Regions from separate parts of the Mesorhizobium sp. WSM4847 genome, predicted to be linked through region 1. Evidence: predicted binding sites of a transcription regulator. Region 1 holds the regulator's gene; the other holds the start of a gene.
What was found. Region 1 encodes PhoB, which activates phosphate uptake and scavenging genes when phosphate is short. Its sites were predicted from a motif close to TGTCATNNANCTGTCAT; they were not measured.
Positions count from the first base shown of each region.

Region 2: a site for PhoB is predicted at 3,519-3,535, ahead of AC0L28_RS11710 (RNA degradosome polyphosphate kinase). Genes of this name have one in related genera too.

Region 1 is NZ_JBVVPY010000013.1:64,062-78,518, reverse strand. Features, by position in the region: gene AC0L28_RS19730 (CHASE domain-containing protein) at 1-1,261, opposite strand, end outside; gene AC0L28_RS19725 (ATP-binding cassette domain-containing protein) at 1,375-2,169, opposite strand; gene AC0L28_RS19720 (sugar ABC transporter permease) at 2,263-3,582, opposite strand; gene xylF (D-xylose ABC transporter substrate-binding protein) at 3,723-4,763, opposite strand; gene AC0L28_RS19710 (ROK family protein) at 5,029-6,276, shown strand; gene phoB (phosphate regulon transcriptional regulator PhoB) at 6,444-7,133, opposite strand; gene phoU (phosphate signaling complex protein PhoU) at 7,150-7,857, opposite strand; gene pstB (phosphate ABC transporter ATP-binding protein PstB) at 7,893-8,708, opposite strand; gene pstA (phosphate ABC transporter permease PstA) at 8,721-10,334, opposite strand; gene pstC (phosphate ABC transporter permease subunit PstC) at 10,327-11,715, opposite strand; gene AC0L28_RS19680 (PstS family phosphate ABC transporter substrate-binding protein) at 11,836-12,840, opposite strand; gene AC0L28_RS19675 (hypothetical protein) at 13,617-13,979, shown strand; gene AC0L28_RS19670 (hypothetical protein) at 14,312-14,457, shown strand, end outside.
Region 2 is NZ_JBVVPY010000006.1:338,710-353,166, reverse strand. Features, by position in the region: gene ppx (exopolyphosphatase) at 1-1,155, opposite strand, end outside; gene AC0L28_RS11710 (RNA degradosome polyphosphate kinase) at 1,155-3,356, opposite strand; gene AC0L28_RS11705 (zinc-finger domain-containing protein) at 3,675-3,920, shown strand; gene AC0L28_RS11700 (FAD-dependent monooxygenase) at 3,936-5,162, shown strand; gene AC0L28_RS11695 (TIGR02117 family protein) at 5,400-6,086, opposite strand; gene AC0L28_RS11690 (amino acid ABC transporter ATP-binding protein) at 6,190-6,993, opposite strand; gene AC0L28_RS11685 (amino acid ABC transporter permease) at 7,015-8,172, opposite strand; gene AC0L28_RS11680 (amino acid ABC transporter permease) at 8,177-9,364, opposite strand; gene AC0L28_RS11675 (amino acid ABC transporter substrate-binding protein) at 9,428-10,456, opposite strand; gene AC0L28_RS11670 (cystathionine beta-lyase) at 10,886-12,052, shown strand; gene AC0L28_RS11665 (HPP family protein) at 12,316-13,404, shown strand; partial or broken gene AC0L28_RS11660 (RNA polymerase sigma factor) at 13,537-14,188, shown strand; gene AC0L28_RS11655 (DUF4142 domain-containing protein) at 14,287-14,457, shown strand, end outside.

The DNA of each region.
Region 1 (14,457 bases):
CCTGGCCAAGCTCGATGCGCAAGAGATCGCCAAGATCGGCCTTCTGCCAGCGCGAGCGCGTCAGCATGTCCTGAGAAGCCGCCATCGCTTGCAGCCGGGCCGAAAAAGAAGACGAGAACTCGTGGACGTCGGTGGCATGCGATGCCGTCTGGCGCGCGATCGCCAGCACCCGCGTGATCGAGTTCTTGATGCGGTGCTTCATCTCCTGCAGCATCAGGTCTTTTTCGAGCAGGCTCTTTTCCGTCGTCTCATGAAGCAGCGAGACCGCGTCATAGGCCCGCTCCTGATAGCGGGCCACCAGCGCGATGGTGCCCGCGAGCAGCAGCCCGAACAGGCCGAGCATCACCGGAATGGCGCGCGAGGACGGTTGCGAGAAGGCGCTTGTCGGCCTGAACAGGACGGTCCATGGACGTCCGGCGATGGTGAGTTCGCGAGAAACCAGCAACCTGTCGCCGAAGCCCGACGCCGGCGGCGTTTCCGACTGGAACAAAAGATGGTCGGCATCCACCTTGCCGTCATAGATTTCGATGTTGACCGGCAGCAGCGGCGTCCGGCTGAGCGCGGTCTGGAACAGGTCGCGGGCGCGGAACGCCGCATAAAGCAAGCCTGTTGTCGAGGATCTGGACGCATCGATGCCGTCCGCCGCGGTTTCGATGTTGAGCCGCACGAAAACCAGGAAGCCGGTGAAGGTCTGCGCAGCACCTGTTTCCTGGCCTAGCTGCACGCGCCCGCTCGCGTGCTGCTGGTTGTCGGCCATCGCCCTTTCGATCGCCTCGCGCCGCACCGGTTCGGTGAACATGTCGTAGCCGATGCCGGATTGATTGGAAGGGTCCAGCGGCTCGAACAGCGTGATGGGCGCACGCCATGGCAGCGTCGTCGTGGCCGGATAGATCGCATCGCTGACGCCATAGTCGTGCAGGATAGCACGCTCGACCGCTGCCTCGTCGCCGGCTCTCACCAGCCGGAGAAAGCCGATGCCGCGCAGGCCGGCGAAATTGTCGTTGATACCCAGCGCATCGAAGAACGCCTTGAACTCGCCCCGCGAAATGTCACCATTGCGAGCCTCGAACAGCGCATGTGTCGATCGCAGCAGTGACAGATGCAGGTCGATGCGGCTATCGATCCGGTTGAGGGCGTCGTCCGCCGTCGCCTCGAATTTGATGCGCGCCGCTTCCTGGGTGGCGAAATAGGCGAATCCCGCCATTGTCAGGCTGATCAGCGCGACGGCAATGAACGCGACGATCGGGAAGAACTTCTTCAAATTGCTGCTGCGACCCATGGTTTCCCATCTTATGGGCAAGTCCCCGTGGCAACACAATGGCGCGGCCAAACCATCATGACGGCTGGCATATCACGTGACAGGTATTTGACGCTTCAGGCGGCGATCTTCAGCGCGCCTGGCCCCGGTATGGCGCCTGGCGGACACTTGCCCAGGATGATCATGCCGAGCACCTCGTCCTGGGTCACGTCGCCGGTGCGCGCCGTGCCAACGACCCGGCCATTCTTCATGACGCAGACGCGGTCGGCAAGCTCGAACACATCGTGGATGTCATGGCTGATCAGGAAGATGCCGATGCCGTCGGCCTTGAGCTGCATGACCAGTTCGCCGACCTGCGCCGTTTCCTGCGGTCCCAGCGCCGCCGTCGGCTCATCCATGATCAGGATGCGGGCGTTGAACAGGATGGCGCGCGCGATCGCCACCGACTGCCGCTGGCCGCCCGAAAGCTTGACCACCGGCTCCTTGAATCGCTGGAAGCGGGGATTGAGCCTGCCCATCACCTTGCGCGCCTCGGCCTCCATGGCGCCATCGTCGAGCGTGCCCCAGCCGGTCATCAGCTCGCGGCCGAGGAACAGGTTGGCGGCGGCGTCGACATTGTCGGCGAGCGCCAGCGTCTGGTAGATCGTCTCGATGCCGTATTTCTTGGCGTCGCGCGGATTGGCGATCGAAGCCTCCTCGCCATTGACGAAGATCTGGCCCGAATCGCGCTTGTAGGCACCGGACAGGATCTTGATCAGCGTCGACTTTCCCGCACCGTTGTGGCCGAGCAGCGCCACGACCTCGCCCGGGAAAAGGTCGATCGACGCATCGTCGACGGCGCGAATGCCGCCGAAGGCAATCGAGATGTTGCGCATATCGATCAGTGGCGTGGGAGCAGTCGTGTCAGCCATGATCGTTCCTTTCCATGGTTTTGCCGAGCATGATGCTGGACCGAAACGGATGTCCACTTTTCGCTGACGCGGACCTTCGGCTCGGGATCATGCTCAGACCCGCTTGCGGTAGACTGTGTCGAGCCAGACGGCGACGACCAGCACGGCGCCGACGACGACGCTCTGAAGCGGCGAATCGATGCCGAGCAACACCATGCCGGACTGCAGCGACTGCATCAGAAGCGCGCCCAGCATGGCGCCGAGCACCGTGCCGGAGCCGCCGGCCAGCGACGTGCCGCCGATGACGGCTGCTGCGATGACCAAGAGTTCGTCCAGCGTGCCCAGCGCATTGGTCGCCGCATTGAGGCGGGCCGAAGCAATTGCCGCGCTGATCGCGGCCAGAACGCCCATGATCATGAACACTTTCATGGTCACCCAGCGCGTGTTGATGCCGGCGAGTTCCGCCGCTTCCGGGTTGCCGCCGATGGCAAAGACGTAGCGGCCGAAACGGGTGCGCCGGGTGATGAAGGTCATGACGATGCCGACTGCGACCGCGATCAGCACCGGTATGGCGATGCCATGGGCGATGAACAGCCCGCCTTCGGGGATGGTGATGCCGTTCCGCTGGGCGTATTGGCGCACGATGCCGATCGGCCAGGGATAGGAATTGGCGATCCAGACGGCGCCGAGGATGGCGGCGCAGGCGACAACACCAAGCAGGCTCTCCGCCCAGACCGGGCGCAACGGAAACTTGAAGCGCTTGCGCTGCGACCGGCCGTTGAGCAGCATCAAGGCGACGGCCACACAGGCGAGAATGCCGACGATCCAGCTCGCGGTCGCCCCGATCGAGCCACGCGGCCCGCCACCCATCAGCTGGAACGTGGCATCGAGCGGCGCGACGGTGCGCCCGCTCGTCATCAGCCACGCCATGCCGCGCCAGATCAGCAGGCCGCCCAGCGTCACGATGAAGGCCGGAACCTCGAGATAGGCGATAATGAAGCCCTGAAGCGCGCCGATCATGAGGCCGAGCGCCACGCCGGCAGCCAGTGCGATGACCCATATCCAGGGATTTCCAAGCTGGAATCCGATGACGCGGATGAGGAATTCTGCCTGCGCAACGCCCATCACCATGCCGATGACGCCTTCGACGGAGCCGACCGAAAGATCGATGTTGCGCATCACGATGACCAGCACCATGCCGGTCGCCATGATCGCGACCGAGGAAGTCTGCACCGACAGGTTCCAGAGATTGCGCGGCGTGAGGAACAGCCCGCCCGACAGGATGTGGATTCCAACCCAGATGATCAGCAGCGCGCCGACCATGCCGAGCATGCGTATGTCGAGCTCGGTCGCCTTGAGGAAGCGGCCGAAGGGGCTGAGCTCGGATTCACGCGCCCGATCAGCAACCGGCGTGTTGGAAGTCGTGTCGGTCATGATGTCCTCCCACCGTTGCCGTCTGCCGCGGATGCCGGAAGCAGCTTAGAAATTACCCGCGAGACGCGGAAAAACAACTCTTTTGAAAAAAACGCCGCGGCGTGAAGCCGCGGCGTTTCAGGTTTTTTGGCGAAGGCGGATCAGTTGCAGACCGGGACGGTGCCCGCCGCCACGCCGGCGCAGACCTCTTCCTGCTTGATCCAGCCGGCGTCGATGACGACGTTGAGATTGTCCCTGGTGATGGCAATCGGCGTCAGGAACAGCGACTTGACGACATTGCCGCCCGGCGTGGTGAAATCCTTGACGCCGGCAATGTCTGTCATCGGCTTGCCGTCGGCCAGCTGCGAGGCGATCTCGGCGGCGTTCTTGCCGAGCTCGCGCGCGTCTTTCCACACCGATACGGTCTGTGTGCCGAGCGCGATACGGTTCAGCGCGGCATGGTCGCCGTCCTGGCCCGAAACCGGGACGGATCCGGCCAGGCCTTGCGCCGTCAGCGCCGCGACGACGCCACCGGCGGTGCCGTCATTGGCGGCAACCACCGCATCGACCTTGTTGTCGTTGGCGGTCAGGAACTGTTCCATGTTCTTCTGGGCGTTGGCGGGAAGCCAGCCGTCCGTATAAGCCTCGCCGACATTCTTGATCTTGCCGCTGTCGATGGCATCCTTGAGCACTTCCATGGAGCCGGCGAACAGGAAATCGGCATTAGGGTCGGCGCCCGAGCCCTTGATGAAGACGTAATTGCCTTCCGGCGCCACCTTGAACACTTCGCGGGCCTGCATGCGGCCGACTTCCTGGTTGTCGAAGGTCAGATAGAAGACGTCCTTGTTCTCGATCAGCCGGTCATAGCCGACGACCGGGATGCCTTCGTCCAGCGCCTTCTGCACCGCCGGACCGATGGCCGAGGCATCCTGCGCAAGGATGATCAGCGCGTTGGCGCCCTGCGAGATCAGGCTTTCGACGTCGGTCAGCTGCTTGCCGGGATTGGACTGTGCGTCGGCGGAGATATATTTGTCGCCGGCGGCCTCGATCGCCGCCTTCATGGCGGCTTCGTCGGTCTTCCAACGCTCTTCCTGGAAGTTCGACCACGAAACGCCAATGACCTTGTCCTTGGCCTGCGCGGCCGACGCGAGCGTCAGCGACATGGCGACCCCCGCCAGAATGGCGGCTGCGAATCTCTTCATGATATTCCTCCCTGCGCCGCGTAGGGCGCGACCAACTGGCCCGAAGGCCGGCACAAAGGCTCTATTTTTTCGAGCCTCGAAAAAATACTGGTCCAACGCCGAAGCACTGTCAACACCAATTCTGATGGATTTTGACGTCCTGTCGGGCTTTTTTTCGAGGCTCGGAATAAATAATGACAGCCCCTTCTGCTTCTGCCAGTATTTGTCCGACATACCGACGGCTTCCGATTCATGAGCGGCCGCGGCGATGAGGAGGAAACAAAAAATGTCGGTGGGAATCCGTCATGACGATCTGCGCCGGCGCAACAGGGCGATGGTGATTTCGGCCGTGCGCCGGGCAGGCCAGCCGTCGCGGACCGAGATCGCCGCGACTACCGGCCTCAGCCATTCGACCATATCGGCGATCTCTGCCGACCTGATCCAGGAAGGCATCCTGGCCGAGAGCAAGGCGAGCGAGACGGTTTCGCTGAAACGCGGCCGGCCGCAGGTCGGCCTCAGCCTCAATCCGCAAGCCGCTGCGGTGTTGGCCGTCGTGTTGTCGCTGAATTTCCTGTCGGTCGCCGTCATCGATTATGCCGGACAAGTGGTCGCCGAGGAACAGCGCCGGCTGGACACGCTGACCATGTCGCGTGACGCGCTGATCGGCGAATGTGTCGCCATCGTCCGGCGCCGGCTCGAAGATCCCGACCTCGATGTCCAAAGCGTCGCCCGCATCGCGCTGGCGATCCAGGGCATCACCGATTCCCATGCGCGCGCCATGTTGTGGTCACCGATCACGCCGCAGACGAACATCGCCTTCGCCGACATTCTGGAACGCGAGTTCGGCATCCCGGCCATCATGGAGAACGACTGCAACATGATGGCCGTGGCGCTGCGCTGGCGCCACCCGGATCGCTACCGCGACGATTTCATCGCCATCCTGCTCTCGCACGGCATCGGTATGGGGCTGGTGCTGAAGGGCGAGCTGTTCACCGGCACCCACTCCTCAGGCGGCGAATTCGGCCACATGATCCATCGGCCGGGCGGCGCGCTTTGCCGCTGCGGGCGGCGCGGCTGCGTCGAGGCTTATGCCGGCAACTACGCCATCTGGCGCAACGCAAGGCTGTTGAGCGAGAACGCCGAGCCGGTCGCCGATGTCAGCGACGCCGAGATGCGGGCACTGGCGGCCCGGGCGCGCGAGACGGACGGACCGGAGCGCGAAGCCTACCGCAAGGCCGGCGAGGCGCTCGGCTTCGGGCTCGGCAGCCTGTTTGCGCTGATCGATCCGGCGCCGGTGGCCATGGTCGGCGCCAGCGCTGCCGCCTTCGACCTGATCGAGCCGGCCCTGCGCGAGGCCATCGCCCAGACCGCCGGCGGCCAGCATTCGGGTTTGATTTCCTTCGACACCGAGCCGAACGAGCTGCCGCTGATCCGCGAAGGTTGCGCCATGCGGGCGCTAAGCTTCGTCGACCAGGAGATTTTCGCGCCGAGCATCCAGGCACGAGCCGGCTCGGTCGGAAAGAACGTGGCTTGAAGGATTCCCGGGTCGCGACTTGGGGTGTGTTGAGGTTCAGGTCAGGCCGAGTCGAGAATGGCGGGTTCCGAGAACCGGAGCGGAGCGTACTCTTGGATGAGATGAGCACCGGAAGCGCAGGTATCAGCCGTTCGCAGGCCGGCATCACCTGAATATCAGCACATCCCCTAGTCTTCCCTGATCGCATAGCCCGCGCCGCGGATGGTGCGGATGACATCGGGCATGCGACCATTGTTGACCGCCTTGCGCAACCGGCCGACATGGACGTCCACCGTGCGCTCGTCGATGTAGATCGTCTCGCCCCAGACATTGTCGAGCAACTGGCTGCGCGAGAAGACCCGGCCCGGGTGGCGCATCATGAATTCGAGCAGCCGGAATTCGGTCGGCCCGAGCCGGATCTCGCTCTTCTTGCGATAGACCCGGTGCGATTCACGATCGAGCATGATGTCGCCGACCTTGAGCACGCTGGACAACACTTCCGGCTTGGCGCGGCGCAGCAACGCCTTGACCCTGGCCATGAATTCCGGTGTCGAGAACGGCTTGACCAGATAGTCGTCGGCTCCGGTCGAAAGGCCGCGCACCCGGTCGCTCTCCTCGCCGCGCGCGGTCAGCATGATGATCGGCAGCCGCTCGGTTTCGGGGCGCACCCGAAGCCGCCGGCAAAGCTCGATGCCGGAAACCGCCGGCACCATCCAGTCGAGCACCAAAAGATCGGGCACGTTTTCCTGCAGCCGGATTTCGGCCTCGTCGCCGCGCGTCACCACCTCGACCTGATAGCCTTCGGATTCCAGATTATAACGGAGGAGGACGCCCAGCGGCTCTTCATCCTCCACCACCATGATGCGCGGCGCGATCATCGGCCGGTCACTCCTGTCATGTCGCCGGCGCCGACATCGTCGTTTCGTCGAGCTTCGGGCGATCCGCCGGCAATTGCTGCCCGGTCACGACAAAGTAGGCGTTTTCGGCGATGTTGGTGACGTGATCGCCGATACGCTCGAGATTCTTGGCGCAGAACAGAAGGTGCGTGCAGGCGGTGATGTTGCGCGGATCCTCCATCATGTAGGTCAGGAGCTCGCGAAAAACCGCCGTGTATTTCACGTCGATCTTCTGGTCGTCGGCGCGCAGTTCCTTCAACGCGCCGGCATCGCGCGACACATAGTGCTCGACCACGCCGCGCAGCTGCACAAGAACGAGGTCCGCCATCGCGTCGATACCGTGCGACAGATTACGCGGCGTCGCGCTCTGCCCGACTGCGCTGACCCGCTTGGCTATGTTCTTGGCCAGATCGCCGATGCGCTCGAGATCGCCCGCCATGCGGATTGCGCCAACCACGGCGCGCAGATCCTGCGCCATCGGCTGCCGCTTGGCGATCAGCGTGATGGCGCTGTCATCGAGTTCGCGCTGCCTCGCATCCATGATGGCGTCGTCCGAGACGACGCGCTGCGCCATCGCATTGTCCGACGCAAGCAACGCGCGGATCGAGGCCGCGACCATTGCGGCGGCGAGCTCGTCCATGTCGCGGATCAGCCGGTCGATGTGCTCCAGTTCCTCGTCGAAAGATGCGACGGTGTGTTCACCCATGGTGCTGTCCTCGTGTTCGAAATTCGCCGGACCGCTCAGCCGAACCGGCCGGTGATGTAGTCCTGGGTGCGCTTGTCGTCGGGGTTGGTGAACATCTTGTCGGTCGCGCCCTCCTCGACCAGATAGCCGAGATGGAACATCGCCGTGCGTTGCGACACGCGCGCCGCCTGCTGCATCGAATGGGTGACGATGACGATCGTATAGTTCTGGCGCAGTTCGTCGATCAGTTCCTCGACGCGGGCGGTGGCGATCGGATCGAGCGCCGAACAGGGCTCGTCCATCAGGATCACTTCCGGCGACACCGCGATGGCGCGCGCGATGCACAGGCGCTGCTGCTGTCCGCCGGACAGTCCGGTACCCGACTCGAGCAGGCGATCCTTGACCTCGTTGAACAGGCCGGCCTTCTTCAGGCTCGATTCGACGATGCCGTCCAACTCGGCCTTGCTCCTGGCCAGGCCGTGGATGCGCGGACCGTAGGCGACGTTTTCGTAGATCGACTTCGGAAACGGATTCGGCTTCTGGAATACCATGCCGACGCGAGCTCGCAGCTCGACGACATCGATTTTCGGATCGTAGACGTCCTCGCCGTCGAGCGTGATCTTGCCGCTCACCCGCGCGATATCGATGGTGTCGTTCATTCGGTTCAGGCAACGCAGGAACGTCGACTTGCCGCAGCCCGATGGCCCGATCAACGCCGTCACCTGATGCTCGCGGACATCGAGATCGACGTCGAACAGAGCTCGCTTCTCGCCGTAGTGAACAGAGACCTTTTCGCCCTTCATCTTGATCGAAGGGGCGTTGGTTGCGCTGCTCAGTTTCTGCTCGACGCCGGCTTCCGTCATGATGTTCATATCCTCTACTCCTTACCAGCGCCGCTCGAAGCGCCTGCGCAGTATCACCGCGATGGCGTTCATGATGACCAAAAACACCAGCAAAATCAAAATCGCCGCCGAAGTCTTCTGCTGGAACCCCGCTTCCGGGAAATCCGCCCACATGAAAATCTGCACCGGCAGGATCGTCGCGGGATCGGTGAAGCCGCCGGGAATGTCGACGATGAAGGCGACCATGCCGATCATCAGCAACGGCGCGGTTTCGCCGAGCGCATGCGCCATTCCGAGGATGGTGCCGGTCATGATGCCCGGCATCGCCAGTGGCAGGACGTGATGGAATACGGTCTGGACCTTGGACGCTCCGATGCCAAGCGCCGCCTCGCGGATCGAAGGCGGCACGGCGCGCAGCGAAGCGCGCGAGGCGATAATGATGATCGGCAGGGTCATCAGCGCCAGCACCATGCCGCCGACCACCGGGGCTGAGCGCGGCATGCCGAAGAAATTCAGGAATACGGCAAGTCCAAGCAGGCCGAAGACGATCGAAGGCACCGCCGCCAGATTGTTGATATTCACTTCGATCATCGTCGTCAGCCGGTTCTTGGGCGCAAATTCCTCAAGATAGATCGCCGCTGAAACGCCGATCGGGAAGGCGATTGCGAGGGTTACGATCATGGTCAGGAACGATCCGACGACCGCGCCCCAGACACCAGCCAATTCCGGCTCGCGGCTTGCGCCGGTGAAGAAGAAGATCGAGTTGAACCGGCTTTCGATCAGGCCGGCGCTCTTCAGCGTGTCGAGCCAGACGATCACCTTGTCCGAAATCTTTCGCGATGCTTCCGGCGTCTCGATGACGCGCAGGAATGCCTGGCCGCTCGCGGCGGGCGCCGTGCTGTCCAGCGCCTCGATCACCGTGCCTTTTGCGATCACCGTGCCGTTGGCCGCAGACGACAGCGAGGTCAGCTTGACCGTGCCGCCATTGAACGCGACCAGCAGCGACGACGCGCCGCTCGTCAGCGTAAACATGCCGTTTTCGCCCTCGGTCGCACCATGGCCGCGCGCCAGCGCCAGCATGGCATCGTCGCCGAAGGTCAGATCGATGTCGCCGCTGGTTTCCGAAGGCGTGACGCTTGTCGAAATCGCTTCGTCCGAACCGACGTCGGCAAGCAAACCCTTGAGATAGAGGTCGGCAAAATCGTCAACTGGAACCGCATAGTCCACCGTTCCTCCGAGCATCCCCGGATCAGCCGCAATATCCTTGCGCAGGAACACGCCTGTGCCGGTGGAAATCAGCCCGCGCAGAAGGCGCTTGTCCTGGCGGCTCTTCACATCCGGAAATTTTGCCGTAAGCGCTTCCTGAGCGATGGCGTCGTAGTTCACTTCGTCGAGTTTCGCCGGGTCGACCTTGGCCGCTGAAAGATCGATCGGCAGCGTCACATAGTTCTGCCGCAGCGCCGGAATCGCCTGCGTGACGATCGTCGACAGGAGCAGCACAAGGAACAAGCCGGCCAACGCGACAGCTGCGGCGCCGAGCCATTTGAACCATTTTTCCGTGCGGTAGCGGCCCTTCAGCCGCGCCTTCGCGGCATCGTCGGTATGAACGCTGACCGGCCGTCCGACGCCGCCGAATGACGAGATCGCATCAGTCATATTGCTCTCGGTATTTCTGGACGACGCGCAAAGCGACGATGTTGAGGGTAAGCGTGATGCAGAACAGCACCAGGCCGAGTGCGAAGGCTGCAAGCGTCTTGGCGCTGTCGAACTCCTGGTCGCCCACAAGCAGTGTCACGATCTGCACGGTCACGGTGGTGACCGCTTCGAGCGGATTTGCCGTGAGGTTTGCCGCCAGCCCCGCCGCCATGACTACGATCATCGTTTCGCCGATTGCGCGGCTGACGGCAAGCAGCATCGCCGAAACGATGCCCGGAAGGGCAGCGGGAAGGACCACCTTGCGGATGGTTTCCGACTTGGTCGCGCCGAGGCCCGCGGAACCGTCTCTCAGGGATTGCGGAACGGCGTTGATCACATCGTCGGAAAGCGAGGAAACGAAGGGAATGATCATGATACCCATGACCACGCCTGCGGCGAGCGCGGATTCAGACGCGACGTTGAGGCCCAGGCTTTCGCCGATACCGCGGAAGTAGGGCGCAACCGTCAGCGCGGCGAAGAAGCCGTAGACGACGGTCGGAATGCCGGCGAGGATTTCCAGAACCGGCTTTGCGACCGCGCGGACGCTTTTGGAGGCGTAATCCGAAAGGTAGATCGCAGCCATCAGCCCGATAGGCGCAGCCACCAGCATGGCGATGAAGGTGATGAGCAACGTGCCGGCAAAGAGCGGCACCATGCCAAAAATGTCCTCGTTGACCGCCCCGGCCTCCGCTCCCGCGCCGGTGAAGGCGCTCTGCGGCGACCAATGCGTGCCGAACAGGAACTTGTAGAACGGCACCTGTTGGAAGAACCGCAGCGACTCGAAGATCAGCGACAGGACGATGCCGATCGTCGTCAGGATCGCGACCACCGAACAGGCGATCAAGAATGCGCGAAGAACGCGCTCGACCACGTGGCGCGCCCGGTAGGCCTGTGCGATGCGTGAATAGGCCCAGTAAAATCCGGACGCGGAAAGCACGAGCGCGACGGTCCAGATGATCCAGGTGCTGGTCGCATGGACCGATTTGTAGAGCGCGGCGGCCGCCTCTTTCGTTGGATCGGCAAAGCCGACAAGCCCGCCAAAGGCCATCGCGCGAGCGTCGCGGATGAAAGCTTCGACCTGCGGGACGCCCATTCCCGACAACTCGGAGGAGAAGCGGTCGGTAACGATCGACGATTCAATTCCTGGCGTCACCAGCGACCACAACACGATCGCAAGCAGCGCGGGACCGGCAGCAAAAAGCGCCAGAAACATGCCATGCTGGCCAGGCAGCGAATGCAGTCGCGCGACGTTGCCATTGACGCTGGCAATGGCGCGGGTCCGGCCGAGCCAATAGGCAGCAGCGGCCAGAACCACCAGAAGAACAACGAGATAACCGACCATGATTCGGGACGTCCCCTCGACCGCCGGTCATTCACCGGCTCAAAGCACGGGACCTATGGTCCCGCGCTTTGTGCTCTAGGATATGAGGGGTCAGAGCGGTACGCTCGGACCCCCGAAACATCAGGAGCCCATGCCCTTCAGGGCCTTGGCGTTTTCGGCCGACTTGGCGCGCTCGGCGTCCGGCAGCGGGATCAGGCCCTTGTCGGCCAGATAACCATCAGGACCCCATGCAGCCTCCGAGGTGTACTCGGCGATGAACTCCTGCATGCCGGGGATGACGCCGACATGCTCTTTTTTGGCATAGACAAAGAGCGAGCGGGAAACGCCGTAATCGCCGGATGCGATGTTCTCGAAAGTCGGCTCGACGCCATCGACCTTGTGGCCCTGCAGCTTGTCGGCGTTCTGGTCAAGGAACGAGAAGCCAAAGACGCCGAAGGCGTTGGGGTTGGCTTCCAGCTTCTGGACGATCAGATTGTCGTTTTCGCCGGCCTCGACAAAAGCGCCGTCTTCGCGGATCTCGCCGCAGCCCTTTTCATTAGCCGCCTTCACTTCTTCCTGGCAGGCCGCATCCATGACGAGCTCGACGAATGCATCGCGCGTGCCGGAAGTCGGCGGCGGGCCAAGCACCTCGATCTTTGTCGCGGGAAGCGATGCATCGACATCCGACCAGTTCTTGTAGGGGTTGGGGACGACCTTGCCGTCAACAGCGACGTTCTTGGCGAGCGCCTTGAAAACCTGTTCCTTGGTCAGATCGACGACAGTCCCTGCCTTCGAGTTGGCCAGTACGATGCCGTCGAAGCCCACCTTGATCTCGACCGGCGTCACGCCGTTTGCCTTGCAGGTTTTAAGCTCGCTATCCTTAATGGCGCGCGAGGCATTGGTGAAGTCGGCGGTATTTTCGCCGACGCCCTGGCAAAACAGCTTCATGCCGCCGCCGGTGCCAGTCGACTCGACAACCGGGGTCTTGATCTTTCCGCTCTGGCCGAGCTTTTCAGCGACAGCCGTCGTGAAGGGGAACACTGTGGACGAACCAACGATTTGAATCTGGTCGCGCGCGGCGGCATAACCAGCCGACGCGGCGAGCGCAAGCGCCGCGGCCGACGCCGTAAGGAGGAATTTCTTCATGTGGCCTGCTCCTGTTCGGAAAAATGGTCTCTCGGCGCCATTCCTTCGGCGCCCGCTGAGGCCATAGCCCCCGATTATTACAGTCACATGACAGTTTGATGTCAGCCCGGTAACCGCCGCACAGCCCTGTCCAAAAGGAAGGGCCGCGGGTCTCGCCGGTACAGCCGTGGTTTGCCGCTGGAATCAGCAGCTTGCGCGAATTGCGGCCGGCATTTGCCTGGACGGGCGAACAATTGGCGCCGAAAAAGAAAATCCGGGCGGGAGCGCGTTGCATGCGGCCAAGGAGGTCATGGCCGTGCCATCGCCGAAGCAGGTCCGTTGGGGTAAATCTGACCCTGCTTCTTGCCGGCGGTCGCTGCTCCCGCCCGTAACTGGAGGAGCGGAACTCGAATGCGCTTATTGTTCCAACCGGACGCATGCTTTGGTATGGTGCGATCGCACCATAGTCTTGTCGCAAAGCGTCGCCGAATCGGCTGGACCCGATAGGCCGACGTGGCTATCCCGCGCTGGATTTCCCGTCCGCGGACCTTTTCGAGCAAGGCGCCCCTTGGCTAATGGGCTTAGGGCTGATGGGCTTGGGCAGGCAATCGTCCATGCCCGACCCCCAATCGCGCCAAAGTCGCGCCAGGGACGCTGCGGCACTTTGATTTTTGCGCATGATCCCCAGCGAAATCGATTCCGATTCTCCGGGTCATGCGCTAGCCTTGCCCGCAGTGTATTCCGACGGTTGTCGGTAGAACCGAAGCCGCGTTATAGATCCCGCAAGGGTGTTGCCGATGTTGCGACGGATCCTGCCTTTTTTCGTGTGCCCGATGCTGCTGCTAGGGGGCGGCTGCTCGCGCAGCTACGACGGCACCGTCGTCATTCCAAGGCCGCTCGATGTCCGGCGGTTCTGGGACCGGCCGCCGCAGCAGGCGCAAGCCGGACGGCCTCAGTTGCTGCAGACCGATATCTTTCCTGCGGCGCCCGAAACGCCTGAAACAGCGGCGGCCCGCAAAATCGACACCTCCGCGGCGCCGAGAAGGAAAATCGCCAGGATTGCCAAACAGCCGCCGACGCCGTCATCCGAGCCGGCGAAACCGCTCACCTGCAGGAACGTCAGCCAACCCGGAAAACGGGTCCGCATGGTCTGCGAATAGCCAGCCGGCATTCAAGCGCTAGCAGCTAAAAAGATGCGCCGCCTTGAAAACGTTGCTGAGCAGCTGCCGCAGCGGTTCGGTCAGACGCGCAGGCCGAGAGCATGAGCCGACCTGGTGGGTTTCGGGCTGCCTGATCGGCGTTACCGCCAGCCGCGTTGAACCTTATCCGGCCTTCGACGTTAAACAGCCATTGCAGCGCCGCGCGTCGCTTTGGACGCACAATACAAGCTGTAGCGTTTTGATTTGGCGCATGGTCCTTTCCGAGCCGAAGGCAGCGGAGCGGAGATCGATCCCGATCCCTGGGCGCTGGATGGCCAAAGGAGACCGAACACATGTCGATCCACTTCACTGTCTCGAACGTGACCAGAAATCTGTTTCACTTGCCCGGAAATCTGCTTCACTCGCCCAGAAGTCTGTTTCACTCGCTGAGAATGGACCATGAGCGCGCGCCGAGACCTCTCAGTCCTGAGCAAAGTCT
Region 2 (14,457 bases), on a different contig from region 1:
AATGATGTTGAGCGATTGCTTGCCGCGATATTCGGGATGCGCGCGCCAGCCGATGTCGGCAAGCAGGCAGGCGGCCTGGCGGTAGCGCGCCTCGTCGACCGTCTCTTCGATGCCGAAGGCGGCGAAGGTCTTGCCCGTCCACTCGACAAGCTCATGCGCGTGGGTGACCGAGCGCGAACGCAGCCGGGCGAGTTCTTCCGAGGCCGAGATCAGCGGATCCGCCTTCTGCTCGGCTTTATCGAGCAGCGAATAGAGAAAGCCCTCGCGCACGCCAAGTGCCGAGACGATGATCTTGGACGGCTGCATCGCCGCCATGATCTCCTGCAGCACGATGGCGCCATAAGGCAGCAGCGAGCGGCGGTTCTTCGAGACTCCTTCGATGCCCTTTATTTTCTCGATCTCACCCTTGGCGACCTGCTTGAGGAAGGTCGCAGCGCTGTCGATGCCGATCTCGTAATGATGCATGACACTCAGCGGATAGCTGGTCATTTCCATGTACAGCCGGGCGAGGTTTCGCCAGGTGCCGCCGACCGCATAGAACGGCCTGCCCTGCCCGCCTTTCAGCAGCTTTGCCTTCGCGAGCTCGTCGCGCGCTATCTTTGCCGCCTGGGCCAGCGAGTTCTTGGCCATGTCCTGCAGGCGCAGACCGCCCAGCGGCAGCGTGATGCCGTCGCCGATTGCCTCGCCATCGACGTCGACCAGTTCGAGGCTGCCGCCGCCGAGGTCGCCGGCGATGCCGTTGGCCGGGTGGAAGCCGGAAATGACGCCAAGCGCGGAATAGTGGGCTTCCTGGCGCCCGCTCAGGACCTGGACCTCGGTCTTGAGCACATCTTCGGCGCGGTGGATGAAATCGGGGCCGTTGACCGCCTCGCGGGCGGCGGCGGTCGCCAGCACATACATATGCTCGGCGCCGGCCTGCTCGGACAGCGCACGGAAACGCCGAAACTCCTCCATCGAACGGGTCACCGCCTCGGGATCGAGCTTTCCGGTCGAGACGATGCCGCGACCGAGGCCGGCCAGCATCTTTTCGTTGAACAGCGTGGTTGGCGAGCGCGCCAGCCCCTCATAGACGACAAGCCGGATCGAGTTCGACCCGATGTCGATGATGGACAGCGGTCGGCGGTCCTGAAGCCGGCCCTGGGACGTTGAAATCATCAGCCGGTCGCTGCGGCGTTTTTCTTGCGGCGCTTGAACTGCGCGATGCGCTTGGGCGCATGCGATTTCAGCGCATCGCCGCGTCCGGAGAGGCTCGGATTGGTCATGAAATATTCCTGCGCGTTGAACGGTTCCTCGCCCTCCTCGAGCGTGGCGCGCCGGGAGGTTCCGTCAGCCAATACGTCGAAACTTTGCTGGTTGTCCATGATGTTGCCCAGCATGATCTGACCGAGGACTTGTTCATGCACCGTTGGATTGGTGATCGGCACCATGGTTTCGACGCGGCGGTCGAGATTGCGCGGCATCAAATCGGCCGATGAGATGTAGACGATCGCCCCGTCCGACGGCAGTCCATGGCCGTTGCCGAAACAATAGATTCGGCTGTGTTCGAGGAAGCGGCCGACGATCGACTTGACCCTTATGTTTTCCGACAGGCCCGGCACTTGGGGCCTCAGGCAGCAGATGCCGCGCACGACGAGATCGATCTCGACGCCGGCGCGGCTGGCGTCATAGAGCGCGTCGATGATGATCGGGTCGACCAGCGAATTCATCTTCATCCAGATGCGGGCCGGCCTGCCCTCCAGCGCATGGCCAATCTCGTCCGAAATGTGCTTGAGGATGCGCTTGCGCAGCGTGAACGGCGAGATGGCCAGCCGCATCTCCTCGGTCGGCTCGGCGTAGCCGGTGATAAAATTGAACAGCTGAGCGACATCGCGGGCGATTGTCGGAGCGGTGGTGAAGAAGGACAAGTCGGTGTAGATGCGCGCGGTGACCGGATGGTAGTTGCCGGTGCCGAGATGCACATAGTTGCGCAGCTTGCCGTCCTCGCGCCGCACCACCAGCGACATTTTCGCGTGGGTCTTCAGTTCGAGGAAGCCGAACACGACCTGAACGCCGGCGCGCTCGAGGTCGCGCGCCCAGCGGATGTTGGCTTCCTCGTCGAAACGCGCCTTGAGCTCGACCAGCGCGGTCACCGACTTGCCGGCCTCCGCCGCGTCGACCAAAGCGCGCACGATCGGGCTGTCGTTCGAGGTGCGATAGAGCGTCTGCTTGATCGCCACCACTTCCGGATCGGCCATCGCCTGGCGCAGGAACTGCACCACCACGTCGAAGGATTCGTAGGGGTGATGAACGATGATGTCCTTCTCGCGGATGGCGGCGAAACAGTCGCCGCCGTGCTCGCGGATGCGTTCGGGAAAGCGCGGATTGTAAGGCTTGAATTTGAGATCGTCGCGGGCGATGGCGACGATCTCGGAAATCTGGCTGAGCGCCAGCGGACCGGTGAGCACGCTGATCCGGCTCGACGAGACGCCAAGCTCGCCGGCGACGAACTCGCGCAGTTCGGCCGGCATCAGCTTGTCGAATTCGATGCGGATGACCGAGCCGCGACGACGCCGTTTCAGCGCCGTCTCGAACAGGCGCACGAGATCCTCGGACTCCTCCTCGACCTCGATGTCACTGTCGCGGATGATGCGGAACGTACCGGAGCCCTTGACCTCGTAGCCGGGGAACAGCTTGCCGATATAGAGGCCGACCGCTTCTTCCAGCGGAATGAAGCGGACATGATGCTTGCGGTCAGGCAAGCGGATGAAGCGCTTCAGCGCCACCGGCAGACGCAACAGCGCGCTCATCTCCTCGCCATTCCTGCGTTGGCGCAGCTGCAGCGCCATCGAGAAGCCGAGATTGGGAATGAACGGGAACGGATGCGCCGGGTCGATCGACAGCGGTGTGAGCACCGGAAACACCTGCTCCTGGAAATGATCCTCGAGCCAGGTCTTCTCGTCCTTGGTCAGCCCATCGCGGCTGATGCTCTCGATGCCTTCCTTGTCGAGCAGCAGTATCAGAGCGGATAGGCTGTTCTGCTGGTCCTCCTGCAGGCGCTCGACCTCGCGCAGCAATTGTTCCAGCTGTTGTTCGGGGGTGCGGCCGTCCGCGCTCTTCAGCGTGATGCCTTCGCGAACCTGGCCGGCGAGACCGGCGACACGGACCATGAAGAACTCGTCGAGATTGGCGGCCGAAATCGACAGGAAGCGGACCCGCTCGAGCAGCGGATGGTTGGCGTTCAGCGATTCTTCGAGGACGCGGCGGTTGAATTGCAGCCAGGAAAACTCGCGGTTGACGAAGCGGTCCGGATTGCCGCCCTCTGGGCTCGCCACCTCGACAGTGGTGAATTCGCTCTGCACCGGCTTTAGTTCGTTCATGGTTCCTGCTCGTTTCGCACCCGCTGGCCACAGCGTCGCGCGTCGTTGTGGACGCGCAAAAGGACGCTCCCACCACTTAAGCTACGCATGATCCCCAGCAAAACCGAATTCGGTTTCGGGGCCATGCCTTAACCGGCTTAGCTTATCCTGTGACAGGCTTTTACGACAGTTTGATTTCATCGATCTTGCAAAGAGACTGCTTATGATCCAGATGCAATCCAGGTACAGCGCGGCGCGTCCTTTGGACGCGCAAAGGACGCGGTGGAATTATGATTTTGCACATGATCCGGGGTCATGCGGCAAATATAGGAGACGACGATGGCAGGCGATTCCATTCCCCATTTCCAGAACGATGCGGGCTATCCGGCAATCGACATCGGCGTCAAGGAATTCATGTGCACCGGCGCTAACCCGCCCTTCGACCATCCGCATGTGTTTCTCGACATGGGCGACGACAATGAAAAGGTCTGCCCCTATTGCTCCACGCTTTTTCGCTATTCGCCAAAGCTGAAGACGACGGAAACACAGCCTGCCGGATGCCTCTATATCCACCAGGCCGCCTGACGCGCACGCCATCCGATGGACGACACCCGGTCCCGGCAGGTCGTTATCGCCGGAGCCGGCGTCGCCGGACTGACCGCGGCACTGGCGTTTTCCGAGCGCGGCTATCTGGTGCGGCTGTTCGAACAGGCGCCGCGCCTCGAAGCGGCCGGTGCCGGCATCCAGCTCTCACCCAACGCGACGCGCATCCTTCGCCAGTTCGGCGTGCTCGACCGGCTGTTGCCGGCGGCGGTGCGGCCGGAGGCGGTCGTGCTCAAGGACGCCGCCACGCTGCGTGAGCTGGCGTGGGTGCCGCTTGGCGAAGCGGCCGAAAGGCGCTGGCAGGCGCCTTATCTCGTCGCTCATCGGGCTGACCTGCAAGATGCACTGATGGCGCGCCTTGCCGAACGGCCGGACATCAGTCTCGTCACCGGCGCGCGCGTCGGCGGCATCGCCACAGGACCGCGCCATGCCACGGCAACAGTCGAGATTGCCGGCAAGACAGTCGAAGCCGGCGGCTTTCTGCTGATCGGCGCCGACGGCGTCTGGTCGGCGATCCGGGCTTTTGGCGGGTTTGCGGCCAAAAGCCGGTTTTCGGGCGAGCTTGCCTGGCGCGCTACGATCAGTGCAGACAGTGTCGCAGGAGAAGCCCTTGCGGCGGTCGACGCCGCCAATTGCGTGACCACCTTCCTGCATCCCGGCTTCCACCTCGTCGCCTATCCGGTCAGCAACGGCACGGCGTTCAACCTGGCTGCCTTCACCAGGGGCGAGATCATCGCCGAGCGCTGGTCGGGCCACGCCGACCCCAATATCCTCCTCGGCGCCATGCGTGGCACGGCGGCAGCACTGGCCCGGCTTGCCGAGGACGCCGGCCCGTGGACCGCGTGGCCGATCCATACGGTCGACCAGGCACAGCCATGGACGACGCCCGCCGGCATCGCGCTGATCGGTGATGCGGCGCATGCAATGACGCCGTTCGCGGCGCAGGGGGCGGCGATGGCGATCGAGGATGCCGCAACCCTTGCCGGCTTTGTGGCTGCCGCGCCCGCCGATCCGTGGGGCGCGCTTGCCGCCTGGGAGAAGATGCGCCGCCCGCGCATCGCCAAGGTCTCCCGCCGCGGGGCGGTCAACCGGCTCGCCTGGCATGCAGCGGGGCCGGTGGCCGTCGCGCGCAACCTGTTCCTGAAGTGGCGCTCGCCGGAAAAGCTCGCGGCCGATCTCGACTGGCTCTATGGCTGGCGGCCGCCGGATGGCGATCGGCAATGAAAGCTCGACCGGTTGGCGGGACAGCGCCCCCCTCTGTCCTGCCCTCTTTGCCAAAAACTTGGCATCTCCCCACTTGGGGGGAGATCGGCCGTCACCTCGGCTTTCGCCAATCTCCAACGTTGCAGGATGAAGCGCGGCGCCGAAACTGAATATCTCCCTCATTGTGCCTCCTTGTGGGGGAGATGTCCGGCAGGACAGAGGGGGCGCGCCGGAATGAGGCGCTGATTACCCGGAGCATCAATTATAAATCCGCATCGACAGGTCGAGTGAGGCCGGCAGCGGATTCCACCAGCCTGTCCGCAGGCCGGCGATACGCAGAGCCGCCGCTGTCCAGGTGTTGCAGCCAACCAGCGCATTGAAATGGCCGTTGGCTTCGTAGAAGCGGTCGAACCTGGAATAAGCGGCATTCTCGATCAGGATCGGACCGTTCGGCCCTTGCTGGAAACTCGCCGCGATGAAGTCGAGCAGCGCTGCAAAACGCTGCTCGCTGATATCGAAGCCGGCGACGTCGGGGTGCGGCTCGATAATGTTGCCGGCGACATCGACATGCATCACCGATGCGTCCAATGTCAGCGCCTTCATCACCGGCGCCGCCTTCAGTTCCGACCAGGTCGGCGTCTCCAGATAGAAGGCGCGGCCTCCCCAGCCGAAGACGATGTAGCGGACCCCAGCCATGTCGGCCGGAATGCCGCCACCGACCAGGAAATGGAAGCGCTTGCGCACGTCGTCATCGACCGGGATGGCGATATCTGTATGGATCGGATTTTTCAGCACCAGGACGTGCCTGGTGGCGGCGGGATCGGCGGCGGCCGCCGGCAAGAGCGGCCGTGGAATGAATGTGCCCAGAACCACGGCAAGCACGATTGCCACCACCAGAATGGCGAGAAAACGCCCAAGCTTTTTCACGAGGGACGGCTTTTTCATGAGGGACGGCCTCGCAATCGGGGCGCAATCGCCTGCTGACGGCTCAGACGCAAAAGAGCCCGGCAGGGTTTCGGCCGGGCTCTTTTGATTCGCGTGAGAGCAATCAGTGCAGGATTTGCGACAGGAACAGTTTTGTGCGCTCGTGGCGCGGATTGTCGAAGAACTCGGCTGGCGTGTTCTGCTCGACGATCTGGCCCTGGTCCATGAAGATCACCCGGTTGGCGACCTTGCGTGCAAAGCCCATCTCGTGGGTGACGCAGAGCATGGTCATGCCCTCTTCGGCGAGGCCAACCATCGTCTCCAGCACTTCCTTGATCATTTCGGGATCGAGCGCCGAGGTCGGCTCGTCGAACAGCATGATGCGCGGATTCATGCACAACGAGCGGGCGATGGCGACGCGCTGCTGCTGGCCGCCGGAAAGCTGACCGGGATATTTGTTGGCCTGTTCCGGAATCTTGACACGCGTGAGGAAGTGCATGGCGATTTCCTCGGCCTGCTTCTTCGGCGTCTTGCGCACCCAGATCGGCGCCAGCGTGCAGTTTTCCAGGATGGTCAAATGCGGGAACAGGTTGAAGTGCTGGAACACCATGCCGACCTCGCGGCGCACCTCGTCGATCTTCTTGAGATCGTTGGTCAATTCCTTGCCGTCGACGATGATCTTGCCCTTCTGGTGCTCTTCCAGCCGGTTGATGCAGCGGATCATCGTCGATTTGCCCGAGCCCGAAGGGCCGCAAATGACGATGCGCTCGCCGCGCATCACCTTCAGGTTGATGTCCTTCAGCACATGGAATTCGCCGTACCATTTGTGCATGGCGATGATGTCGATGGCGACATCGGTGGTGGAAACCTGCATCTTGGCGGCATTGACCTTGATCTCTTCCGCGCTGACTGCATTTTCTATTGTCATGGAAGGTTCCCTTTTTTGTTCTTAGCGCTTGTGGCCGGTGTCGAGCCGGCGTTCCGTGAACATCGAATAGCGCGACATGCCGAAACAGAACAGCCAGAAGACAAAGGCAGCAAACACCAGGCCGGACCTGGCCGTTTGCGGCGTTGCCCAGTTGGGGTCGTTAAAATTCTGCTTGACGACGCCGAGCAGGTCGAACATCGAGATGATCGAAACCAGGCTGGTGTCCTTGAACATGCCAATGAAGGTATTGACGATGCCGGGAATGACCAGCTTCAGCGCCTGCGGCAGCACGATCAGGCCCATTTTCTGCCAGTAACCGAGGCCGAGCGAATCCGCACCCTCATACTGGCCCTTGGGGATCGCCTGCAGGCCGCCCCGCACCACTTCGGCCATATAGGCAGCGGCAAACAGCGAAACACCGATCAGCGCGCGCAGGAACTTGTCGAAGCTGACGCCGGCCGGCAGGAACAGCGGCAGCATGACGCTGGCCATGAACAGCACGGTGATCAGCGGGATGCCGCGCACCGTCTCGATGAAGATGACGCACAGCATCTTGACGATCGGCATCTTCGAGCGCCGGCCGAGCGCCAGCACGATGCCGAGCGGCAGCGACACGGCAATACCGACGAAGGACAAGGTGAGCGTCACCAGCAGCCCTCCCCATAGCGGGGTTTCGACATGCGGCAGGCCGAACACGCCACCAACCAGCAGGATGAAGGCAAAGATCGGCAGCGCCCCGAAGAACAAGATGGCGTTCAGCCCCTTGCGCGGCACCTTCGGGATGAGCAGCGGCACCAGAAGCGCCACGAACAGGATGGCGACCAGGATCGGCCGCCAGCGCTCATCGATCGGATAGCGGCCGAACATGAACTGGCCGAACTTGGCGTTGACGAAGGCCCAACAGGCGCCGGACCAGCCGTCCGGCTGGACGCCGCCCTGTGCCGCCGTGGCGCAAAAGGTACGGTCCGCGCCGGTCCATTGGGCGTTGATGAAGGCCCAGCTGATCAGTTGCGGCAGGATCATCGCGACCAGCACGATGCCGATGATGGTCAGGATCGTGTCACCGGTCGACGCAATCAGGTTCTTGCGTATCCAGGCGCCCAGGCCGCGCTCGCTTGCAGGCGCCGACTGTGCCAGCGCCATTTCGACGCGGACGAAGGAAAGATCGTGCTCCTGCATGTCGCTACCTCTCCACCAGCGCCATTCTGGCGTTGACCACGTTCATGACCGCCGACGTCAACAGGCTGAGTGCGAGATAGACCACCATCATGATCAGCACGCACTCGATAGCCTGACCGGTCTGGTTCAGCACCGTGCCGGTCGTCGCCGTCAGATCCGGGTAGCCGATGGCGATGGCCAGGGACGAGTTCTTGGTCAGGTTCAGATATTGGCTGGTCAGCGGCGGAATGACGATCCGCATAGCTTGCGGAATGACGACAAGCCGCAGGATCGATCCCGGCCGCAGCCCGAGCGCACCAGCTGCCTCGGTCTGACCCTTATTGACGCCCATGATGCCGGCCCGCACGATTTCGGCGATGAAGGCCGCCGTATAGAAGGACAGCGCCAGGTAGAGCGACAGGAACTCCGGTTTGACCTGAAAGCCGCCAGTCAGGTTGAAGGTCGATTGCTTTGGATAATCGAAGCTCAGCGGGAAGCCGCTGAGCGCGTAGGCCAGCAACGGCAAGCCGATGATCAAAGCCGCCGATGTCCAGAACACAGGGAATTGCTGGCCGGTCGCCATCTGCCGCTGACGCGCCTTGCGGGCGACGAACCACGCCATGGCGATGCCGAGAAGCAAAGCAACCAGGATCAGCCAGGAGCCTTCGCCCCACACGGCGCGTGGAAAATAAAAACCGCGTTGGTTGAGAAAGGAGCTGAACGGCAAATTGATGCTTTCGCGCGGCGGCGGCAGCACCGAAAGCACGCCGGAATACCAGAAGAAGATGACCAGCAACGGCGGGATGTTGCGAAAGACCTCGACATAGACCATGCAGATCTTGCGGATCAGCCAGTTGTGCGAAAGCCGGCCGACGCCGAGGATAAAGCCGATGATGGTGGCGGTGACGATGCCGGCGGCGGCAACGATGAGGGTGTTGATAAAGCCGACCACGATGGCGCGGCCATAGGTCGAATCCGACGAATAGGCGATGGCGCTGTCACTGATGTCGAAGCCGGCGCGACCCCTGAGGAAGCCGAAGCCTGACGCAATGCGCAGGCGCGTCAGATTGTCGATGGTGTTTTGGACGATCCACCAGACCAACGCAACCAGCACGATGACGACCACCGCCTGGAAGACTATGCCGCGGACCTTTGGATCATTGATGAAGGAGCCGCGGCTTGGCTCCTCGCGAAGAATTTCCTGCGATGCCATTCGACCATCCCCTGGAAAGAGAAACCGGGAGGCAGACGATCTGCCTCCCGGATCACATTTCGATCAGCGGATCGGCGGAGAGTATTGCAGACCGCCCTTGGTCCACAGCGCGTTGATGCCGCGCGCGATCTTCAGCGGGCTGCCCGACCCGACATTGCGTTCGAACATTTCGCCGTAATTGCCGACGGTCTTGACGATGTTGACGACCCAGTCGTTGGAGACACCGAGATCGGTGCCGATCTTGGTATCGGCCTCCTGGCCGAGCACGCGCTTGATCTCGGGATTGTCCGAGGCCTTCATTTCCTCGACATTGGCCTTGGTGATGCCGAGTTCCTCTGCCTGCAGCAGCGCAAAATAGGTCCACTTGACGATGTGGTACCACTGGTCGTCGCCCTGGCGCACGGCCGGTCCGAGCGGCTCCTTGGAGATGATCTCAGGCAGCACGACGTGGTCGGCGGGCGCGCCCAGCGTCAGCCGGATGCCGTAGAGACCTGATTGGTCGGTGGTGTAGACATCGCAACGGCCGGCGTCATAGGCCGCGTCGACCTCTGACAGCTGTTCGAATACGACCGGGCTGTACTCCATCTTGTTCGTCTTGAAGTAGTCGGCGAGGTTGAGTTCGGTCGTGGTGCCGCTCTGCACGCAGACCGCCGCGCCCGAAAGCTGCAGCGCGGAATTCACCCCCGGCAGCTTCTTGGCGTTGATCATGAAGCCCTGTCCGTCATAATAGGTGACACCGACGAAGTTCAGACCAAGCGCAGTATCGCGGTTGATGGTCCAGGTGGTGTTGCGCGACAGAACGTCGATCTCGCCTGACTGCAGTGCGGTGAAGCGTTCCTTGGCACTGAGCGGCGTGAACTTGACCTTGGTGCCATCGCCGAACACGGCGGCCGCGACAGCGCGGCAGAAGTCCGCATCGATGCCTTGCCAGTCGCCCTTGTCGTCCGGCGCCGAGAAGCCGGCCAGACCGGTCGACACGCCGCATTGGATGAAGCCCTTGGCCTTGACGTCGTCGAGCGTGGCCGCCGACGCGGCCGAAGCCACCAATCCAAGCGCGGCGGCGCCCAGAATGCCGATTGCAATGTGTTTCATAACCCACAGACCCTTTTCTGTTTTTTTCAGGCGAACCTGACTTTTTTTTCCGTGTGAACGCAGCTTCCCGTTCCGGCCCATTACCGGAACCCGCATCGCAACCGACGCGCTGCCTCCCATTCACGAACTGCATCGAAGGCGATTATCACAGTGAGGTCAAGGAAAATGACCGAAACCCAAAGAGTTTCAAACCATTTGCCGCAAATGCCTGAATTGCAGACAAACGCGCCCGAAAATTAGCCAGCAACTGCGAGGTCCGGCCAACGCGAATCGGAGTTGGCTTCTAAAATCCGTCTTCGGGGAGGCAGCGCCGCGCCGGAAAGCCATCGGAGCGATTGGCACAACCAGTCCGCCGGCTGGCGGTTGGCGAACGGTTGCGCGGCCAATGCCGCCGCACTATGGCTAGCGCTTCATCAGAGGCGAAGCGCAATGGCAAAAGACGGCAATGAAATGGGCATCAACACGCGGCTTGCCCACTCGGGCAACAATCCGCATGACTATTTCGGCTTCATCAACCCGCCGGTCGTGCATGCCTCGACCGTGCTCTTTCCCAACGCGGCGACTATGGCGGCACGCGGCCAGAAATACACCTACGGCACGCGCGGCACGCCGACCACCGACGCGCTTGCCAGCGCCATCGACGGACTGGAAGGCTCGGCCGGTACGATTGTGGTGCCCTCCGGCCTGGTGGCGGTGACAGTGCCGCTGCTCGCCTTCCTGTCGGCGGGCGACCATGTCCTGATTGTCGATTCCGTCTATCACCCAACCCGCAATTTCGCCGACACGATGCTGAAACGGCTGGGCGTCGAGGTCGAGTACTACGATCCGCATGTCGGTGCCGGCATATCGGCGCTGATCAGGCGCAACACCAGGGTCGTGTTCACCGAATCGCCGGCCTCCAACACTTTCGAGGTGCAGGACATACCGGCCATTTCCAGCGCGGCACACGCCGCAGGTGCGATCGTGATGATGGACAACACCTGGGCGACGCCGCTCTACTTCCGCCCGCTCGACCACGGCGTCGACATCTCGATCCATGCGGCGACGAAATATCCGGCCGGCCATTCCGACGTGCTGCTCGGCACGGCGTCGGCCAACAAGGCCTGCTGGAAACAGCTTTGCGAGACATTTTACACGATGGGCTGCTGCGCCGGGCCGGACGATGTCTATCAGGTGCTGCGCGGCCTGCGCACCATGGGTGTGCGCCTCGACCACCATCAGCGCAGCGCCCTGGCCATCGCCGGCTGGCTGGAAAGCCAGCCGGGCGTGGCGCGTGTGCTGCATCCAGCGCTTGCCAGCCACCCCGATCACGATCTCTGGAAACGGGACTTCTGCGGCTCGAGCGGCATTTTTTCGATCGTGCTCAAGGGCGGCGGCCAGAAACAGCAGCATGCCTTCCTCGACGCGCTCAGGATATTCGGCCTCGGCTATTCCTGGGGCGGTTATGAGAGCCTTGCTGTGCCGGTCTTGCTCGGCGACCGCGTCGTCGCCAAGGGTCCTTATGATGGCCCGCTCATCCGCCTGCAGATCGGGCTTGAGGATGTCGAGGATTTGAAGGCCGATCTGGCGCGCGGCCTCACTGCGGCGGCGGGTTGAGCTACGGTAGCGAGCCTCCAAAACCGATTCAGAAAACGCGCTCAACCTCTTGAAAAGACTAGCCGGATCACGCTGTGTAGCTGCTCCGGCTGGCGGCCGGACCTCGCCTGATCTACCCGCGTCGCGCAACAATATTTCCCAAATCCGCTATTTCTCGGATTGGTTTGGCTTTCGAATTCAGCAGTCTGGCGTCATTGCAAGACGTTTCAAAGTTCAACACTCCTCGGGGATCACCCCAGAGTGGGATAAACCCCAGAGCACCCATGGCCTTTCGTCTTTTTTCTCCCATACTGGCCGGCGCGACACTGCGCGAGCGCATGATCGCCTGTTTCGGTGCGACGATCGGCATTGCGCTGACCGGCGCGATCGGTGGCCTCGTGCTCGGCAGCGGCCCGCATGTGCCGCTGCTCGTGGCGCCGATGGGTGCCTCGGCCGTGCTTTTGTTCGCAGTGCCGGCGAGCCCGTTGGCGCAACCCTGGTCGATCATCGGCGGCAACACCATATCGGCGCTCGTCGGCGTGATTGTGGCGCGTTTCATACATGAGCCCGTCCTTGTGGTGGGCATTGCGGTATCGTTGGCCATCGCCGCAATGTCGTTCACACGCTGCCTGCATCCACCAGGCGGCGCGGCGGCTCTGACCGCGGTGTTCGGCGGCCCGGCCGTCATCGACGCCGGCTTCCTGTTTCCGTTCGTGCCGGTGGCATTGAACTCGATCGTGCTGGTGGCGCTCGGATACGGTTTTCACAAGCTGACGCGACGGACCTACCCGTATGGTACCACCGCTGCGTCAAAGAACAGCCACGGCACCATCGATCCACCGGCGCAGGAGCGTATCGGCTTCCGGCCCGAGGACATCGATGCTGCGCTCGGCGCTTTGGAGGAGACGTTCGACATCGACCGCAACGATCTCGAACGGCTACTGCGGCAGGTGGAGTTACAGGCGATGGTGCGCACGCACCGGACCTTGCTGTGCGAGGATATCATGTCGCGCGACGTGATTGCCGTGGACGAGCATGCTGATGCCGACGAGGCGCGTCATCTGCTGCTCGATCACAATATCCGGATGCTGCCGGTCGTCGACGCGGAGGCCAAGCTTATCGGCGCCGTCGGACTGCGCGAACTGGCGCGGGCGGCGCAAGCGGTGAAAAGCGTGACAAAGGCCGTGGCGACTGCCTCGGCGAGCGCGCCGGCCATGGGCCTCCTGCCGGTGCTTACCGACGGCCGCAGCCACGCCGTCGTCATCGTAGACGACAACCAGCACATCCTCGGCCTCCTCACGCAGACCGATCTGCTGGCCGCAACGGCACGCGCGCAAGCTGGCGACAAGGCGTTGGCGGAAGCGGCAGCGTAAGCGGTGCCGGCCGCCGGGAAAAATGTTCGGGAACCTTTTCGCGGTTAGCCCGTCCAATGTTTCGATCGGAGGATTTGCTTCCGGTCATGAGATTGGCTCGCGATGAGGAAACCGGCCATATCTGCGACCGTCATGCCCGCCGCATCTGGCGAGATGCAGCTTGTCGGCCGTGCGCTGGCGCGCGAGGGCGGAGCCTTCCACACGATTATCAAAATGCACAACCAGCGACTCTATCGTATCGCCCGCAGCGTCGTCCGCAACGACAGCGAGGCTGAAGACATCGTGCAGGAGGCCTATGTCAGGGCCTTTGCCCAGCTCGGGGATTTTCGCGGCGAATCCTCTCTCGCCACATGGCTGTCGCGCATCGTCATCAACGAGGCGCTTGGGCGTTTGCGCAAAAGGCGGCGAACGGTAGCGATGCCGCAAAATCTACAAGCCGAAATCATCAAGTTCCCCCCTCAATCCCAGCGACGATCCGGAGCGGATGATGGCGCAACGGCAGATCCTCGAGCTTGTCGAACGGGCGACCGATCGCCTTCCCGATGTCTACCGGACAGTATTCGTGGCGCGGGTGATCGAAGGTCTCAGCATAAACGAGACCGCCGAATTGCTTGATGTGCGGCCCGAAACCGTCAAGACCCGGCTGCACCGCGCCCGCGCCCTCGTGCGCAAGGCGCTGGCCGATCAGATCGGCCCGGTGCTGCTCGATGCCTTCCCCTTCGCCGGCCGCCGGTGTGAACGGCTGACCGCCGCGGTGATGCAGCGGCTTGGCTTTACAGACTGATTTTCCCGAATTCCCGGGAACGTTTGCTCCCTTCCGGCATCCAATCATCGTCAACTGAAAATGCCCGGAGCCAACCGCATCCGGCGAAGGAGAACGTCATGTTTATTCGATCGACCACCGCACTGGCCGCGCTTTTCCTGCTCAGCGCAGCGACGTCGGCGCAAGCCTCCGACAAGCCGAGCGACCCGCAGATCGCGCACATCGCCTACACAGCCGGCGTGCTTGACGTCGAGGCGGCCATGCAAGCACTGAAGAAATCGAAGAACAAG